Regions from separate parts of the Pseudomonas sp. SDO52101_S400 genome, predicted to be linked through region 2. Evidence: riboswitches for the same ligand, from Rfam matches in the RefSeq annotation. Region 2 holds a riboswitch; the other holds the start of a gene.
What was found. Region 2 has a riboswitch for manganese ahead of ACW9HX_RS27210 (TMEM165/GDT1 family protein). Riboswitches for the same ligand answer to the same signal wherever they lie in the genome.

Region 1: linked by a shared signal. The riboswitch ahead of mntP (manganese efflux pump MntP) and the one ahead of ACW9HX_RS27210 (TMEM165/GDT1 family protein) in region 2 are both predicted to bind manganese.

What each region holds. Positions count from the first base shown of each region.
Region 1 covers NZ_JBSVWF010000025.1:16,604-24,680, forward strand. The annotation lists gene ACW9HX_RS14370 (sialidase family protein) at 1-593, opposite strand, end outside; gene ACW9HX_RS14375 (cytochrome b/b6 domain-containing protein) at 645-1,190, opposite strand; gene ACW9HX_RS14380 (PepSY domain-containing protein) at 1,190-1,456, opposite strand; gene ACW9HX_RS14385 (response regulator) at 1,627-2,289, shown strand; gene ACW9HX_RS14390 (ATP-binding protein) at 2,286-3,677, shown strand; yybP-ykoY riboswitch at 3,708-3,878, shown strand; gene mntP (manganese efflux pump MntP) at 3,886-4,449, shown strand; gene ACW9HX_RS14400 (AraC family transcriptional regulator) at 4,592-5,566, shown strand; gene ACW9HX_RS14405 (tyrosine-protein phosphatase) at 5,597-7,507, opposite strand; gene ACW9HX_RS14410 (FecR/PupR family sigma factor regulator) at 7,722-8,006, shown strand.
Region 2 covers NZ_JBSVWF010000085.1:1,114-9,190, reverse strand. The annotation lists gene ACW9HX_RS27240 (fatty acid--CoA ligase) at 1-23, opposite strand, end outside; gene ACW9HX_RS27235 (MFS transporter) at 171-1,355, opposite strand; gene ACW9HX_RS27230 (AraC family transcriptional regulator) at 1,452-2,225, shown strand; gene ACW9HX_RS27225 (LysE family translocator) at 2,209-2,838, opposite strand; gene ACW9HX_RS27220 (2-hydroxyacid dehydrogenase) at 3,018-3,983, shown strand; gene ACW9HX_RS27215 (methyltransferase) at 4,017-5,015, shown strand; yybP-ykoY riboswitch at 5,055-5,179, shown strand; gene ACW9HX_RS27210 (TMEM165/GDT1 family protein) at 5,267-5,851, shown strand; gene ACW9HX_RS27205 (M48 family metallopeptidase) at 5,896-6,714, opposite strand; gene ACW9HX_RS27200 (methyl-accepting chemotaxis protein) at 6,978-8,077, shown strand, end outside.

The DNA.
Region 1 (8,077 bases), on a different contig from region 2:
AACACCGGCGCGGCGCGCACCAGTGTGCTGATGTTGAAGAACGGCGAGGTGATCAGCTGTCGCGGCGCCGTCCAGTTGCGCCCCAGGTCATCGGAGACCATCACGTTGATCGCACTGGTGGCCCAGCCGCCGACGGACACCGACACGTAGAACATCCACAAGCGCTGATCCGGCGCGAGGGCGATCACCGGATTACCGAGTTTGCGGATGTAGCGCTGGGTGCCGGCGACGGTCGATTCGCGGGTGGCCAGCACCTGTTCGGCGCCCCACTCCGCGGTTTTGGCGTTGAAACGCGCAGTGCGGATCTGCACATCGGCGGCGCCTTCGCGGGAGCCGGCAAACCACACCGCCATCAGGTCGCCGCCGGGCAACGCGGTGACCGACGACGAATGCACGAAATCATCGAGTTCCGAGGAAACAAAACGGCTGCTGTACAACGGCTCGGCAGCGTTCGCCGAGGCCTTATTGGCAGGCGCTTCCACCGCAAACGGCGCCAGCACATGTTCCGGGTGACTGCGCCACGCCGCGATAAAAATCAGGCTTACGGCTAGCGCGGCGACAACGAATCTCAAGCGAAAGGACAAGGCACGCATAGGCAGCTCATGGCAGTTACGAGACGGCAAACCATCGAAAGGACATCCCTGTCACGGGCCCGGATCGTCCGGCAAGCGACGCCGGCGCCCGGTGAGCATCGACAACGGCAGGTTGTCGCGCACTTGAAAACTTTCAAACAGCGCCGCCGCGATGTGCACGATGACCAGCGCCAGCAAGGCGTCAGCGGCGGTTTCGTGGACTTGCAGCGGCCAGTCGGCGCCCCAGAGGGCATCGATTTCTTCCATGGCCCAGCCGCTGAGGCCGACGGTCAGCATCGCCAGCAGCATCGCGATCATCACCAGTGCGCCGATCGGTGAATGCCCGAGACGATGCTCGGGCCGCCCGGCGATCAGCGACCGGGCATGGGCCGCGAGCCGTGACGGCGTCGGCCAGAAGTCCGACCAGCGCGCACTGCGCGGCCCGACGAATCCCCATACCAGACGCACCAGCAGCCAGCCCATGGCGTAATAACCGAGCCAGACATGCCAGTCGTCACCGGCTTCATTGAAGAAGTAGTTGGCGGCAAAGACCCCGGCGATGGACAGGTGAAACACCCGCACCAGCGGATCCCAGAGGCGCAGGGACTCGCGTGGCATCAGCCCTTGATCTCGGTTTTCACCGCTTTGCCGCTGACCGGATCGTGGTAGATCTCGACCTTGCGCTTGTCCTTGTCGAAGCCGTAGATCTCGTAGCAGTTGCCATCGGTGACTTTGAACTTGCTGATTTCATAGCCCTGGGATTTCAGCTGTTCCTGAAACGCCTTCTGGTCCTGCCACTGCGAACGTTCGGCCGTGGTGCATTGCGGGCCGGCGACGGCCAGGGGGCTGGTGACAATCAGGGACAACAGCACAAGTTTGCGCATGGAAGCACTCTCGCTGGATGGGAAAGGCCTCACTGTGCAAAACCAAGCTTAATGAAAGCTTAGTTGGCAACGAGTCGTTACATCTTCGCCGCCACAAGGGCTGCCACGGCAGCAAAGCGAGCGGCATGATGCCGCCGATCACGCGCCCGATTTCCCACAGAGAAAATGCCATGCGCCTACTTCTGGTCGAAGATGACCACGCCCTCGGCCAGGGCATCCGCGTCGCCCTGAGCAACGAGGGCTACACCCTTGACTGGCTGCAGGACGGCGTCAATGCGCTGCACGCGTTGCGCAGCGAAAGCTTCGATCTGTTGCTGCTCGACCTCGGCCTGCCAAGGCTCGACGGGCTGACGCTGCTGCAACAACTGCGCGCCACGCAACACGATTTACCGGTGCTGATCCTTACCGCCCGCGACGGCACCGCCGAACGCATCGCCGGGCTGGACGCCGGCGCCGACGATTACCTGGTCAAACCGTTCGATGTCGATGAACTCAAGGCGCGCATCCGCGCTCTGTTGCGACGCAGTCAGGGCCGTGCGCAACCGGTGCTGGAGCACGCCGGCGTCTGTCTCGACCCGATCAGCCAACAGGTCACCTGGCAGGGCAACAACGTAGTGGTCACGCCGATGGAATATCAATTGCTGCATCAACTGATGGCCCGCCCCGGCAAGGTTGTCACTCGCGAACGCCTGTCGCGCACCTTGTACGGCTGGCAGGAGCGGGTCGAAAGCAACACGCTGGAAGTGCTGATCCACAATCTGCGCAAGAAACTGTCCGCCGAACTGATCCGCACCGTGCGCGGTGTGGGTTACGTTGTGGAGCTCAAGCCATGAACTCGATTCGCGCACGGATTCTGCTTCCAGTGCTGATGATCGTGCTGCTCGGCGATGTGCTGATCAGTTGGGCAGTGCTGCGCTACAGCCACCACGAAATCGAAGAAATCTACGACGCCCAACTGGCGCAAAGTGCCCGCCTGCTGCAAGGCGTGCTGGCCCAGCGTGCACCCGGCGACAACGATTGGGAGCGTCTGCATCAGGCCTTCGACGAAGCGATGAGCCGGGTCGGCGATGGCGAAGCGGCGCATCCCTACGAGACACGGCTGACCTTTCAGGTTTGGCGCAACGACGGCCAGTTGCTGATGCGCTCGGCCGAAGCCCCGATACTTGATGCGCCGCCCGCGACCCTCGGCGCCCATGACTTGATGGAAAACGGGCGCGACTGGTGCGCCTTCCTGCTCAAGGACCCGCGACAGGACTTGCTGATCTGGGTCGGCGAACGCGACGACATTCGCCAGGACCTGATCACCCGTATCGTCGGCCATACCCTGTGGCCGAGCCTGATCGGCGTACCGCTGCTGGCCACTCTGATCTGGCTGACCATCGGCTGGGGTTTGCAGCCGTTGCGGGCCATGGCCCGGTCGATTCGCGGCCGCGACACCGAGACCCTGAAACCGCTGCACCTGAGCCCCCTGCCCCAGGATCTGGAGCCCATGCAGACCGCGCTCAATCGCTTGCTGCAACAGATCGATAACCTGCTCGCGCGGGAGCGACGCTTTATCGCTGACGCCGCCCACGAACTGCGCACACCGCTGGCGATCCTGCGGATTCATGCGCAAAACGCGCAATTGGCCAACACCCCGCAACAACGCGAAGAAGCACTGGAGTTTCTGGTCAGCGCCGTAGACCGCGCCACGCGCATTGCCAGCCAATTGCTGACCATGGCGCGTATCGAACCGCGTCTGGCATCGCCGCAAAACACCCGCGTCGAACTGACCGCGCTGGTGCGCGAGGAACTGGCCGAACTGACGCCGCTGGCCCTGGAAAAAGACGTCGAACTGATCCTCGACAGCGATCATCACTGCCCGGTCGACACCGATCCGGTGGCGTTGGCGATCGCTCTGCAAAATCTGGTAACCAATGCGCTGAATTTCGCCCCGCCCGGCAGCGAGGTGCGGATTCAGGTGCAACCACAGGCCTGCGGTGCGGTGTCGATCAGCGTCGAAGATGCCGGCCCCGGCATCGATGAGCAGCAATATGCGCGGTTGTTCGAACGCTTCTACAGCGAGGGCCACGCCAATGGTGCAGGTCTCGGGCTGGCCATCGTGCAGATGATCGTCAGCAAGATCGGCAGCACCTTGCAGCTGTACAACCGACCTCAGGGCGGGCTGTGCGCCGAGTTGCGAATCCCTCCGGGATCAACAGAACCTGCGCCGGGCATTTAACGAAATTTTCATGTTTGCCTCCCTATGATCCCGGGCCTCGTTGGGGAGTAACCTGCTTCCGAGCCCCTCGGAAGCGTTCGTATCAACATATTCGGCAACATGCCGTGGTGCGAACACCTTCTGGTTGGTGAGACCGACGACACATCCATGCCGCAAGTCGGGCGTGTGGTTGTGTCGTTGACTCATAGCCCGACTGGAAGTATTGCCCGTGAATCCTGTTTCCCTGATCTTCCTCGCACTCGCCATGTCCACGGATGCCTTCGCGGCCGCCATCGGCAAGGGCTCAAGCCTGCACAAACCCCGCCTCACCGAAGCCCTGCGCACCGGCCTGATCTTTGGTGTCATCGAAGCGATCACCCCGATCATCGGCTGGCTGATCGGCCAGGCCGCCACTCGCTGGGTGGCGCAGTGGGATCACTGGATCGCCTTCACCCTGCTGGTCGCGCTGGGCCTGCACATGATCTACAACGGCCTCAAGCATGAGGAAGCCGAAGAAGAAAAACCCGGTCAGCACTCGTTCTTCATTCTCGCCGTCACTGCCGTGGCCACCAGCATCGATGCGCTGGCCGTCGGTGTCGGCCTGGCGTTCGTCGATGTGAATATCTGGGTGGCCGCGGCTGCCATTGGCCTGGCGACCATGACCATGGTCACCATTGGCGTGATGCTCGGTCGGGTGCTGGGCTCCGTGGTCGGCAAGCGTGCGGAAATCGTCGGTGGCGTGGTGCTGATGATCGTCGGCACGACGATTCTCTACGAGCACCTTTCGGCCTGATCCCAAGTATCGCTGCCAGGGCGTTTGCCAGCGCCCCGGCAGCGGTGCGGCAAGGCGTAATCCGTTTGTGTCATGTTGCTGTCATTCGGGGCTGCTAACGTCCTCGCGCCTCTTCGCCCCGACTGCCAAGGTGACCTTCCCGGTGTACTCAAGCCCGACGCGCCAGACCATCATTCTCAGATCCGCCGACATGTCCTGCGACGACTTCGGTGCTTTGTTCTCTCGCATGTTCGGCAATCGTTATGGCGATACACCGCCACCGCCCAGGGACATCATCATTGGCGGCGTCTACGGCCGGCACGACGGGGTCAGTTTCCGACGCATGCATTACCGGGGCGACTTCACCGTGGCGTTCCCTGAGCCCTACGACGAAATCACCTTCGTCATTCCCACCGCCGGCAGGATCATCTTCAACGATTCGACCGAGTCGCTGGGTCTGCCGCATATCGGCCTGGCCATCGACAAGGCCGATCTGCATTCGATGCGCTTCGTCGACAATCATGCCCAGCACGGCATGTCGATCAGCCGCGCAGCACTCACCGAAAGACTGTCGTCACTGCTGGGCCGACCGATCGTGCACAAGCTGCATTTCGAGCCGAGGGTGGACCTCAACAGCCCGGCGTTTCAGGGCATTCGCGCGCTGATCGACCTGGCCACCGGCACCGAGTTCGACCTGTTGTTGAACGCCGGTTCGCTGATGCCATCGCGGCTGCGGGAGATGTTGGTGGACGCAGTGCTGGAAGCCTGGCCGCACAATTTCAGCGAAGCGTTGCGCCGCCCCGAAGCATCGATTGCACCTCGACATGTGAAACAGGCCATCGAATACATTCAGGCGCATCCCGAGCAACTGGTCAGCGGGACGGATCTGGCGGGGCTGGTGAATGTCAGTCTGCGGGCCTTGCAGGAAGGCTTCCGGCGGTTCGTCGGCACCTCGATTGTCGCGTACCAGCGGCAGGTGCGACTGGAGCGTGCTTGCGATGCGCTGAAACGAGGTGAGTCGTCATCGGTGACCGATGTGGCTCTGCAGTACGGGTTCAGCAACGTCGGCCGGTTCTGCCAATACTTTCAGGACGCCTACGGCGTGAGCCCCGCAGAAATGCGAAAAGGACTGCGCTGAGGCAGTCCTTTTTCTTCATCTTCAGGTTGGTCAGAACTGGTAACTGGCCTTGAGCCCGCCGTTGAAGCCGTGGCTATCACCGCCGCCGCTGGCACCGACTTCAGCACCCAGGCTCAGGGCGCCAAGGCTGGCCATCAGGTTGACGCCGCCACTGAACTGATCGCGGTTGTCGAACGCCGCGCGTTGTTCGATATCCAGCCCGAGCAGATGACCTTCGCTGTCGACCTGATGATCGCCCAGCACACGCTCGTAGCCGACCCGCACGCCCGGCACCAGTTGCCATGCGCCCATGGGCATCGGGGCGAACGAGACGTCGAGATTGGCCACGGCGCTGCGGCGGGTTTGCTGGATGTCGTCAACGTCGAGGGCCAGTTCGCTGCCCTTCTCCTGGAAGCCCGACAAGTCCAGACGACTGACCCGTACGCCGAGGCTCGGCTCCAGAATCACAGTGCTCAACGGCAAGCGATACCCCAGCGCCAGGGTGGCGCCGCTGAGATTGCCGTGAGTGTCACCCTTCGCCGAACCCAGGCCGCCGCCGAGGTCGCGCTTGCTGTCGTAGTCGACGTAACCGGCGCTGATATTGGCATCGGCAAACAGGCCGCGTTCCAGGCTGGTGAAGCCATAACGGGCACCCAGATTGAGGAAGGTGAAATCCGTATCGGCCTCGCCGCCCGCCCCGCCGACAGTGCCTTTGCTGTAACCGATCCCGCCGCGAGCGCTGAGTTGTTCGGAGAAGCGCTGGGTGACGCCGACCATCAGGCCCTGACTGTGTTCGTTGCTGCTTTGCGCATGGGCCGAACCGTCGGTGCCCAGGTAACCGGCGAGCGCGGTGCTCCACAACCGGTACTGGCCGACCTTGAGGTCGGTGCCGCTGGCGAATGGCGCTGCGGCTTGCTCGATCATTGCGTTCTGACGCAACAAGTAACTGGCGGCATCCGCATGGACCTGACCGCCCACGGTGGACTCCACGCCGCCAAGGCTGCCGGCGTCGATGGCCGATTGCAGGTAGTAGTTGTAGGCGCTGTAGGTGCCCGAGAGCTTGCTGTTCTGCAATTCCTGCAACAGCTGCGCACCGGCGGCAGCGTTGCCGAGCATGCCGGCCTGACCGGGCAGGCTGTTGTACTCGACCATTTTGCCGCGCAGCACGTAGATCGTTTCCTGGGACAGACCCAGCCCCTGCTTGAGGTAGTTGTCCATGCTGCCGTATTGCGCGGTCACCTGATCCAGACCGGCTTGCAGGTAACTGGCCTCCACACCCAGCAGCGGCGCGTAAACGGCGGCCATGCTCGGCGGCATCATCGCCAGGGTCTTGGCCACCCGTGCAGCGGTGTAGTCGTTGGTCGCCAGGTAATTGCTCATGATCGTGGCGTTGTCGACCCCGGCGATGCTTTGCAGCACGGCGGCGGTCCAGCCGGTACGGTCTTTGCCGGCGGTGCAATGGAACAGTGCGGCGCCGTCGACGCCGGCCAGTTCGTTGAACAGCACGCCCAACTGCCCGCGCATGCCGGCGTCGCTGACAAAGGCGCGGTTGGTCTCCTGCATCATTGCAATCGCATCGGCGGCACTTTTGAACGAGACCGTGGTGATGTTCGCGCCCGAGGTGGTGGCGCCGATGATGTCGATGTTCTGGTAGGTCGCCCCGCTGATCATCGTGTCCGGCGTGGCCGCAATTTCGCTGGGGGTGCGCAAGTCGTAAACGGCCTTGATGCCCAGACCGTTGAGGGTCGCCAGATCCGACGCCGTCGGCGTCAGCGCATTGGAGCGGTAAAACACCCCGGCGCGCATCGTGCCGTCATGGGTCGTGGAGTAAGCCGTGGTAATACCGGCGATATCGCGGAAGTTGTCGATGCCCTGCAGGCGCGGGGTATCAAGGTCGGCCGCGTGGACGGCGGCGATGGACAGACTCAACACGGACAGCGAACACAGAAAACGTGGAAACACGATGCAGCCTCATTGAAAACCGGTTGGGCTGCCCACTATCTGCAAGGTAATGTGACTGAATATGACAAAACGTCGAAGACAGCCAATCCCGGCGCGATCTGTCCTTCGGCTGCGCGTTCTGTCCGTCAAACGGGCTAAATCCCTGCCGATATTTGACGTTTTTTTTGCAAGAGGCAGGGTAAAGTGCCCTCTCCGGCCATCCTGGAAGCAGTCAATGAACCTCCAAAGCCCTCAAGACGCCGATGATGAAATCCTCAATCAAGCGGCGCACTGGTGCCTGCGTCTGCAAGACGACAGCTGCACCCCAGACGAGCGTCAGGCATTTCAGCAGTGGATTCAGAGCAGCCCGCGCCACGCCTTCGAATACGCGAAGATGCTTGAGGTCTGGGAATTGAGCGATCAACTGCCGGACGAGCGCGAAAAGTCGAAAAAGCGCAAGGCCACGACCCTGCCGTGCAGCTTCGAAGAGTTTCAACGCAATCTGGCGCAGCGTAATTAGCCCTGCACCGGGATCGACGCAAACTGCAGAGCGCCCCACTCGAAGCAACGTTTTGTCCTTGAATCAAGGTT
Region 2 (8,077 bases):
GGAATAACGCGAGTCTGCAACATAAGAATCCCTTTTCTGACTGCACGGTGTTGGCGTTGGAGTTTTGTACTCTAGAACCGTTATACGCCAGCCAAATCAGCCAAAGGAATGATTTGCAGAGCCGTACAAATGCTAGCTTTGCGCCAGCATTTGCCGGTATTCGTCACCGATCAGGCGGTTTGCCCTACAGCCGCTTCGGAAGGCGTGCGTGGGAAAACCACCGCAGCGAGGAAAGTCAACGCGCCAAAACCGGCCAGGATCAGGTAAAGCCCCACAAAACCATGGCGCGGTTCGACATAGGCAATCAGCGGAATCGCCGTCGCACTGGCACCAAACGATAAACAGTAACGCAAGGCAAACACCCGCGACTGCCATTGCGGCGCGACAAAGTTGGCGACCATCGAATCGTTCACCGTCACCTGACCGAACACCACGAACATGAACGCCGCCCCGAGCGCGATCACCGCCCAGCCATCGACGTAAGCCATGGCATAAAGCAGTGGCGCCTGAAACAGTGTCAGCACCACAAATGGCCATTTCAGACTGACCCGGTGCAGCAATTGCCCGATGCTCAACTGCGCCACTGCACCGAACGCGTACGCCAGGCTCACTACCACGCCAAGTGTCTGGGGCGAGGCGAACAGATCATGCAAGCGATCCTGAAACAGTTTCGGATAGGTCATGGTCGTGGCGTTGAACACCACCCCGCCGGTGGCCGTGGCCAAGGCCAGCACGCCAAACACCATGACCATCGAAATGCGCTGGCCGCCGGCGCCTTTGAGCGCGGTATGCGGGCGCTTGGGAATCGGCTCCTCACGCACCTGCAAGACAAAACCGATCCCCAGCACAATCGCCACGGCACCCGGTAACAGGAACGCCGAACGCCAGCCGAACTGCGCCACCAACAGCCCGGTTATCAGTGCCGAGAACGCCACGCCAAGATTGCCCCACATGCCGTTGATGCCGATTTCGCGGCCACGATTTTGCGCATAGGCCACCAGCATCGCCGTGCCGACCGGGTGATAGATCGCGGCGAAAATGCCGATCAGGGTCAGGCCGATCACCAGCATCGTCGGGCTGCTACTCAGACCGGTAACGATCGCCGAACCACCGATACCGAAGAAAAACACCAGCATCATCCGTCGCCGGCTCCAGTGATCGCCGAGCCAGCCGGCCGGTAGCGAACAGGCACCGAATGCGATGAAACCGCCCAGCGACAGGCCGATCAGCGCGGCGTAGTCGAGGGCGAAGGCCTGGGTCATGCCGAGCACGGCGGCGGGAAAAATCAGCATGAACATGTGATCGATCACATGGGCTGCGTTGATGTAGCGGATGACATTTCTGGATTGATTCATCGCGGCACGCTTTCTTGTTGTGAACAGATGAGGGTGAGCGCTTATGCTAAGTTGGCAAAAAAGCGCATTCCTGCCATTCAAGTCAGTGAACCGGACATGTTGATCAGCCATTTCGACCACGGCCCGGTGAGCGCCTACCCCCGGGATTATCTCGACGGCGCGCACCAGCCATTGCACCTGCATCGCGAGGCGCAGTTGCTGTATGCGGTGAGCGGGGTCATGCGGGTGGTCACGGCGCAAGGTGCGTGGGTGATTCCCCCGACCCGCGCGGTGTGGATTCCACCGCAGATCGGCCATGAGATCTTCATGTCCGGCGATGTGCAGATGCGCTCATTGTTCATCGCCCCCGAGCTGTCGCCCGCCAGCCTGCAAAATTGTTGCGTACTGGCCGTAACGCCGTTGCTGCGCGAACTGATCCTGCGCGCGGTGCAGGGCCCGCCCCACGCCGACAACCCGCTGATCCAGCAGTTGATGCTGGAGGAACTGGCCGGCCTCGAAAACCTGCCGCTGCACATCCCGATGCCGAGCGACCGGCGCCTGCAAAACATTTGCCTGGCGCTGCTGCGCGAGCCCGATCACCCGAACACCCTGGAAGACTGGGCGCAGCAAGTCGGCGCCAGCTCACGTACGTTGGCGCGGCTGTTCCAGCAACAACTGAAGATGAGTTTCAATGCCTGGCGCCAGCAACTGCGCCTGATGGAAGCCCTGCCCCGCCTGCTCGCCGGGGACAGCGTGCAAAGCGTGGCGCGGGATCTGGGTTACGGCAGCGCGCGGGCGTTCAGCGCGATGTTTCGCCGTTTGCTCGGGGACAATCCCCGGGAGTACCTCAACGCCCTGAATCAGCTCAGTTCGATCAATGCATCTCGGTGAACGCGAGCTTCACGCCAATCGCGATCAGTACAGCGCCCATGGTGCGGTCGAACCAGTGGCCCATGCGGGCGAAACCGGCACGCACACGCTGTTGGCTGAACAGCATCGCCACCAGGCAAAACCAGGTTGCGGTCGCGACGGCCAGATAAATCCCGTAGCCGGCCTGCACCGCCAGTGGCGTGTGCGGATTGATCACCACGGTGAACAGCGACAGAAAGAACAGCGTGGCTTTCGGGTTCAGGCCGTTGGTCACGAAGCCTGAGGTGAAGGCGCCACGGGCGGTGCGTTCGCCGGCTTCTTTGTGCAGATCGTCGGTCACGGTCTTGGCCGGCTGCGCGCGCAGCGCCTTGAAGCCGATGTACAGCAGATAAGCGGCGGCGGCCCATTTCAGGGCGTTGAACAACACGATCGATTGCGAAACGATCAGGCCGATGCCCAGCAGCGAATATCCGACGTGCAGGAAAATCGCCGTGCCCACGCCCAGTGCCGTCCAGGTGCCGGCGCGACGACCGTGAGTCACGCTTTCGCGCACCACCACGGCGAAATCAGGACCGGGACTGGCGACGGCCAGCAGGTGGATCAGGGCAACGGTCAAGAATTCGGTCCAGTACATGGGGGCTCCTCTGAGGTCATTACATTCCTGTGGGAGCGAGCCTGCTCGCGAAGAGGGAGTGCCTGGCACATCACTGTTGCCTGACATGGCGCCTCGCGAGCAGGCTCGCTCCCACAGGTGTTTCATCTGGTAGGCTCGGCAGATTACGCCTTCCCTTCAAAGCACGACAGGTACAGTTGATGACGAACGCCCACCGCGCCGTATTCCTCGATCACCCTTCGCTGGATCTTGGCGATCTCGATCTGAGCCCTTTGCGTGACTGCTTCAGCGATCTGCAACTGTTCGCCCAGACGTTGCCTGCGCAGGTTGCCGAACGCCTGCAAGGTGCGACCGTGGCGATCAGCAACAAGGTCCTGATCGACGCCGCCGCCATGGCCGCCAACCCACAGCTGAAGCTGATCCTGATCACCGCCACCGGCACCAACAACGTCGATCTGGCCGCCGCCCGCGCCCACGGCATCACCGTGTGCAACTGCCAGGGTTACGGCACGCCGTCGGTGGCGCAGCACACAATCATGCTGCTGCTCAATCTCGCCACGCGTCTGGCCGACTATCAAAAAGCCGTCGGTGAAGGACGCTGGCAGCAGGCGAAACAGTTCTGCCTGCTGGACTACCCGATCGTCGAGTTGGAGGGCAAAACCCTCGGCCTGCTCGGGCATGGCGAACTCGGTGGTGCGGTCGCCCGCTTGGCCGAAGCCTTCGGCATGCGCGTATTGCTGGGGCAGATTCCGGGACGCCCGGCCCGTCCGGATCGCTTGCCGCTGGAAGAACTGCTGCCGCAGATCGACGCCCTCACCCTGCACTGCCCGCTCAATGAACACACCCGGCACTTCATCGGTGCCCGCGAGCTGGCGTCCATGAAACCCGGCGCGTTTGTGGTCAACACCGCCCGTGGCGGCCTGATCGACGAACAAGCCCTGGCCGATGCCTTGCGCAAGGGTCATCTGGGCGGCGCAGCCACCGATGTACTGAGCGTCGAGCCACCGACCCAAGGCAATCCACTGTTGGCCGCCGACATCCCGCGCCTGATCGTCACCCCGCATAACGCCTGGGGCAGTCGGGAAGCCCGGCAGCGAATCGTCGGTCAACTGGTGGAAAACACCCAGGCGTTCTACAGCGGTAAGGCGCTGCGGGTCGTCAGTTGATAAACTGCGGCACTTTTTTTCACAGGAGCAGTTATGGATCCGCGCAGTGAAGTACTGCTTCGTCAGGTCGAGTTATTCCAGGGTTCGCTGTTGTTGGCCGGCCTGCCCGCCGACGACTTGCTCGGGCGCCTGCCCAACGCCTTTGGCTGGTGCTGGCATGCCGGCGATCAGGCAGCGCTCGATGCGCGTTTCGAAGGTCGCAGCCATTTCGGCGTGAATGTGCCGGATCGCGAGTTCGACAGCGCGGTGGTGTTCTTGCCCAAGTCCAAGGACCTGACCGATTACATTCTCAACGCAGTGGCTTCACGTCTGGCTGGTCGTGAAGTGTTTCTGGTCGGGGAAAAACGCAGCGGCATCGAAGGTGCGTCCAAACAGCTCAACCCGTTCGGCAAGCCGCGCAAGCTCGACAGCGCGCGTCACTGCCAACTCTGGCAAGTGACGGTGGCCAACGCCCCTGAAGCCAAATCCCTGGAAAGCCTGGCGCAGACTTACGAACTGCCGCTGGCCGAAGGGCCACTGAAAGTCATCAGCCTGCCGGGCGTGTTCAGCCATGGCCGACTGGATCGCGGGAGCGCCCTGCTGCTGGAGCACCTGGACAAACTGCCGAGCGGTCACCTGCTGGACTTCGGTTGCGGTGCCGGCGTGCTTGGCGCGGCGGTCAAACGTCGTTACCCGCACAATCAGGTCACTTTGCTGGACGTCGACGCCTTCGCGGCCGCCAGCAGTCGCCTGACTTTGGCCGCCAACGGTCTGGAAGCCGAAGTGTTAACCGGTGACGGCATCGACGCCGCACCGATGGGTTTGAACGCGATTCTGAGCAATCCGCCGTTCCATGTCGGTGTACACACCGATTATTTCGCCACCGAAAACTTGCTGCGAAAAGCGGCCAAACACCTGAAAAACGGCGGCGAACTTCGCTTGGTGGCGAACAGCTTCCTGAAGTACCAGCCGTTGATCGAAGAGCATCTTGGCGTGTGTGCGATCAAGGCCGAAGGTAATGGTTTCCGGATTTACCGGGCCAAGCGCGGCTGAAAATTAGCACTTGCCGAATGGATTCTGCCTAGGCAGAATCCGCTCCGTCCTAGGGGAGTAGTCTCCCACGAGCGCCATGCTCGTCCGGCATACGTCAACATACTTGATCCTCAGATCATGGCGTATGCGACCCAAGCGTCCGCAGCAGACGGATCGCAGGGTTTGACAAGACCTATGACACGCACACCTTACCCGGGGCGGGAAGGCTGTACGTGTCATAGCCGTGTCGACCCGCCCCTTAGGAAATCCTGATGCTGGACTCTTTACTCGTTCCCACCGCAATCGTTGCCTTGGCCGAAATCGGCGACAAGACGCAACTGCTCGCGCTGATTCTCGCCGCTCGCTTTCGCAAACCCTGGCCGATCATTGCCGGTATCGTTGCGGCGACCCTGGCCAACCACGCGGCAGCCGGTGCGGTAGGCGCCTGGTTCGGCAGCTTCTTCTCCGATGCGGTCCTGCACTGGATTCTCGCCGCGAGCTTCACAGCCACCGCCCTGTGGACCCTGGTGCCGGACAAGATGGACGACGATGAAGCCAGCACCGCCCGCAAGTTCGGGCCATTCCTGACCACGCTGATCGCGTTCTTCCTCGCGGAAATCGGTGACAAGACTCAGATCGCCACCGTGATGCTCGCCGCGCAATACCCGGAACTGTGGCTGGTGATCATCGGCACCACGCTCGGCATGTTGATTGCCAACGTACCGGTGGTTCTGGCGGGTAACTTTGCCGCAGACAAATTGCCATTGACCCTGATCCGTCGCCTCGCGGCTTCGGCGTTCATGATTCTGGCGATCGTTGCGGTGTACAAGGCGATGCAGAGCAGCGGCTGGGTTTGATCCGGCAGATCGCTCCCACACTCGGTGTGGGAGCGATCATTGCTTCAGGACTTTGGCGCTTTTTCGTAGAGCGGCATGACCTTCGGAATTGCCGCCTGCAACGAGGCGATCCGGCTGGAGGATGCCGGGTGAGTGCTCATGAACTCTGGCGGCGCGCCTTCGGACGCCTTGCTCATCTTGTTCCACAAGGTGATCGCGGCGTTCGGGTTGTAGCCGGCGCGAGCGGCCAACTCCAGGCCGATCAGGTCGGCTTCGTTCTCGTTGGCGCGGCTGTTGGGCAATGTCATGCCGTAGTTGGCCACGGTGTCGGCCAGGGCCAGGCTGTCCTGACCCAGGCCGAGCAACGCACCGGCGCCCTGCTTGGCCATCTCGATGCCATAGGCCTTGGACATCGCTTCACGACCGTGCTCGCGCAGGGCGTGGGCGATTTCATGGCCCATGACCGCGGCGATCTCATCGTCGGTCAGCTTCAAACTGTCGATCAGCCCGGTGTAGAAAATGATCTTGCCGCCAGGACCGCAGTTGGCGTTGAGCTCGTCACTCTTGATCAGGTTCACTTCCCACTGCCATTGCGCGGCATCCGGACGGAAGTTCGGCGCCTGGGCGATCAGACGATTGGCAATCGCCTGAACCCGCTTGGCTTCATTGCTGGTCTTGTCCAGCACGCCTTTGCTGGACGCCTCGCCAACGGTCTTCTGATAGGACTGGGCATACATCTGGTCGACCTCTTGCGAGGACAGCATGCTGAACATGTACTGCTTGCGCTCCACGCCCACGGCACCGCCGCTGGTGGTATTGACCGACTGGCAACCGGCCAGCAACAGCGCCGCGCTCAGTGCACTTACAACCAATGTCTTGTTCATTCAAAAGCTCCCTGAAAACATGCCGCGTATCCTAGGCGGGTAATTGTATCGGCGCCAGATACAACAGACGTGATGCACCGGTTTTCAGAAGTCATCCGCCAGTCCTGTAGGAAAAAATTCACATCCACCGACAAGCCCTCTGCAACTGCGTCGCGCATTGATCCATTTGCGACATCCACCCTCAATTGCTCGCACTTCGCCTCATGGCGCAATAGTGGCTGCCGATACAGCAGCGCAGACGTCCTCTTGCGTGCGGAGTTTCCATGAAATTCAAGTCGATCCAGTTTTCCGTGGCGGCCCTGGCCGGCGCCATCGTTCTCAGCGTGGTGGCGGCGCTGGTGTTGTATGCGCTGTTTTCCGGCGCCCGCACCCAAGAGATGGTTCAACAGCGGACCCAGGCCCAGTTCGAACAAGTCATCGAACAACGCCTGACCTCGCTGGCGCAGACCCAGGTCAGCCAGATCCAGCGCGAGCTGGAAGCGCCGCTGCTGATTGCCGGCGGGCTGGTGCGGGTCAACGCCCTGCTCGGCACGCCGGGCGCCGATGGCCAGCCGCGATTGACCGTCAGCCGTGAGCAGTTGATCAGCCTGATCAAGGAAAACGTCGAGAAGAACCCGAAGATTCTCGGCACCTACATCGGTTGGGAAAAGAACGCACTGGACCACAATGACGCGGCCTACGTCGGTACCAGCGTGGTCGGTATCGACGCCGCCAATGGGCGTTTCCTGCCATGGTGGTTCCGCAACGAGGACGGCACTCTGGGCCTGGACAAACTGGTGGACGTCGATGACCAGAAAGTCCTGTCCACCGGCGTACGCGCCAGCGAGTACTACCTGTGCTCGAAAGAAACCAAAAAATCCTGTGTGATCGACCCGGCGCCGTACAAGGTCGGCGACAAGATCGTCATGCTCGCCTCCTTTATTGAACCGATCATGCTCAACGGCGCCTTCCAGGGCATCGTCGGCGCCGACCTGTCGGTGAACTTCATCCAGGAAATGCTCCTGGGTGCGAACCAGAAACTGTACAGCGGTGCCGGGCAAATGGCCCTGATCGGCGGCAACGGCCGGATCGTCGCCTACACCAAGGACCCGAGCAAATTCGGCGAGAAGGTCAGCGACATCCTCGACGCCCAACAGATTGCCAACATGGCCAATCTCAAGCGCGGCGAAGTGACCTATTCCGTCAATAAAGAGGCGGGCCGGATCGAGTTGTACCTGCCATTCGGCATCGGCCAGACCGATGCGCGCTGGACGCTGATGCTGCAACTGCCGCTCGACGCGGTGATGGCCGATCTGCAAAAGCTCCAGGGTGACCTCGACGCCCAGCGCAAGTCCGACACCTTCGGCATGGCCATGGTCGGCCT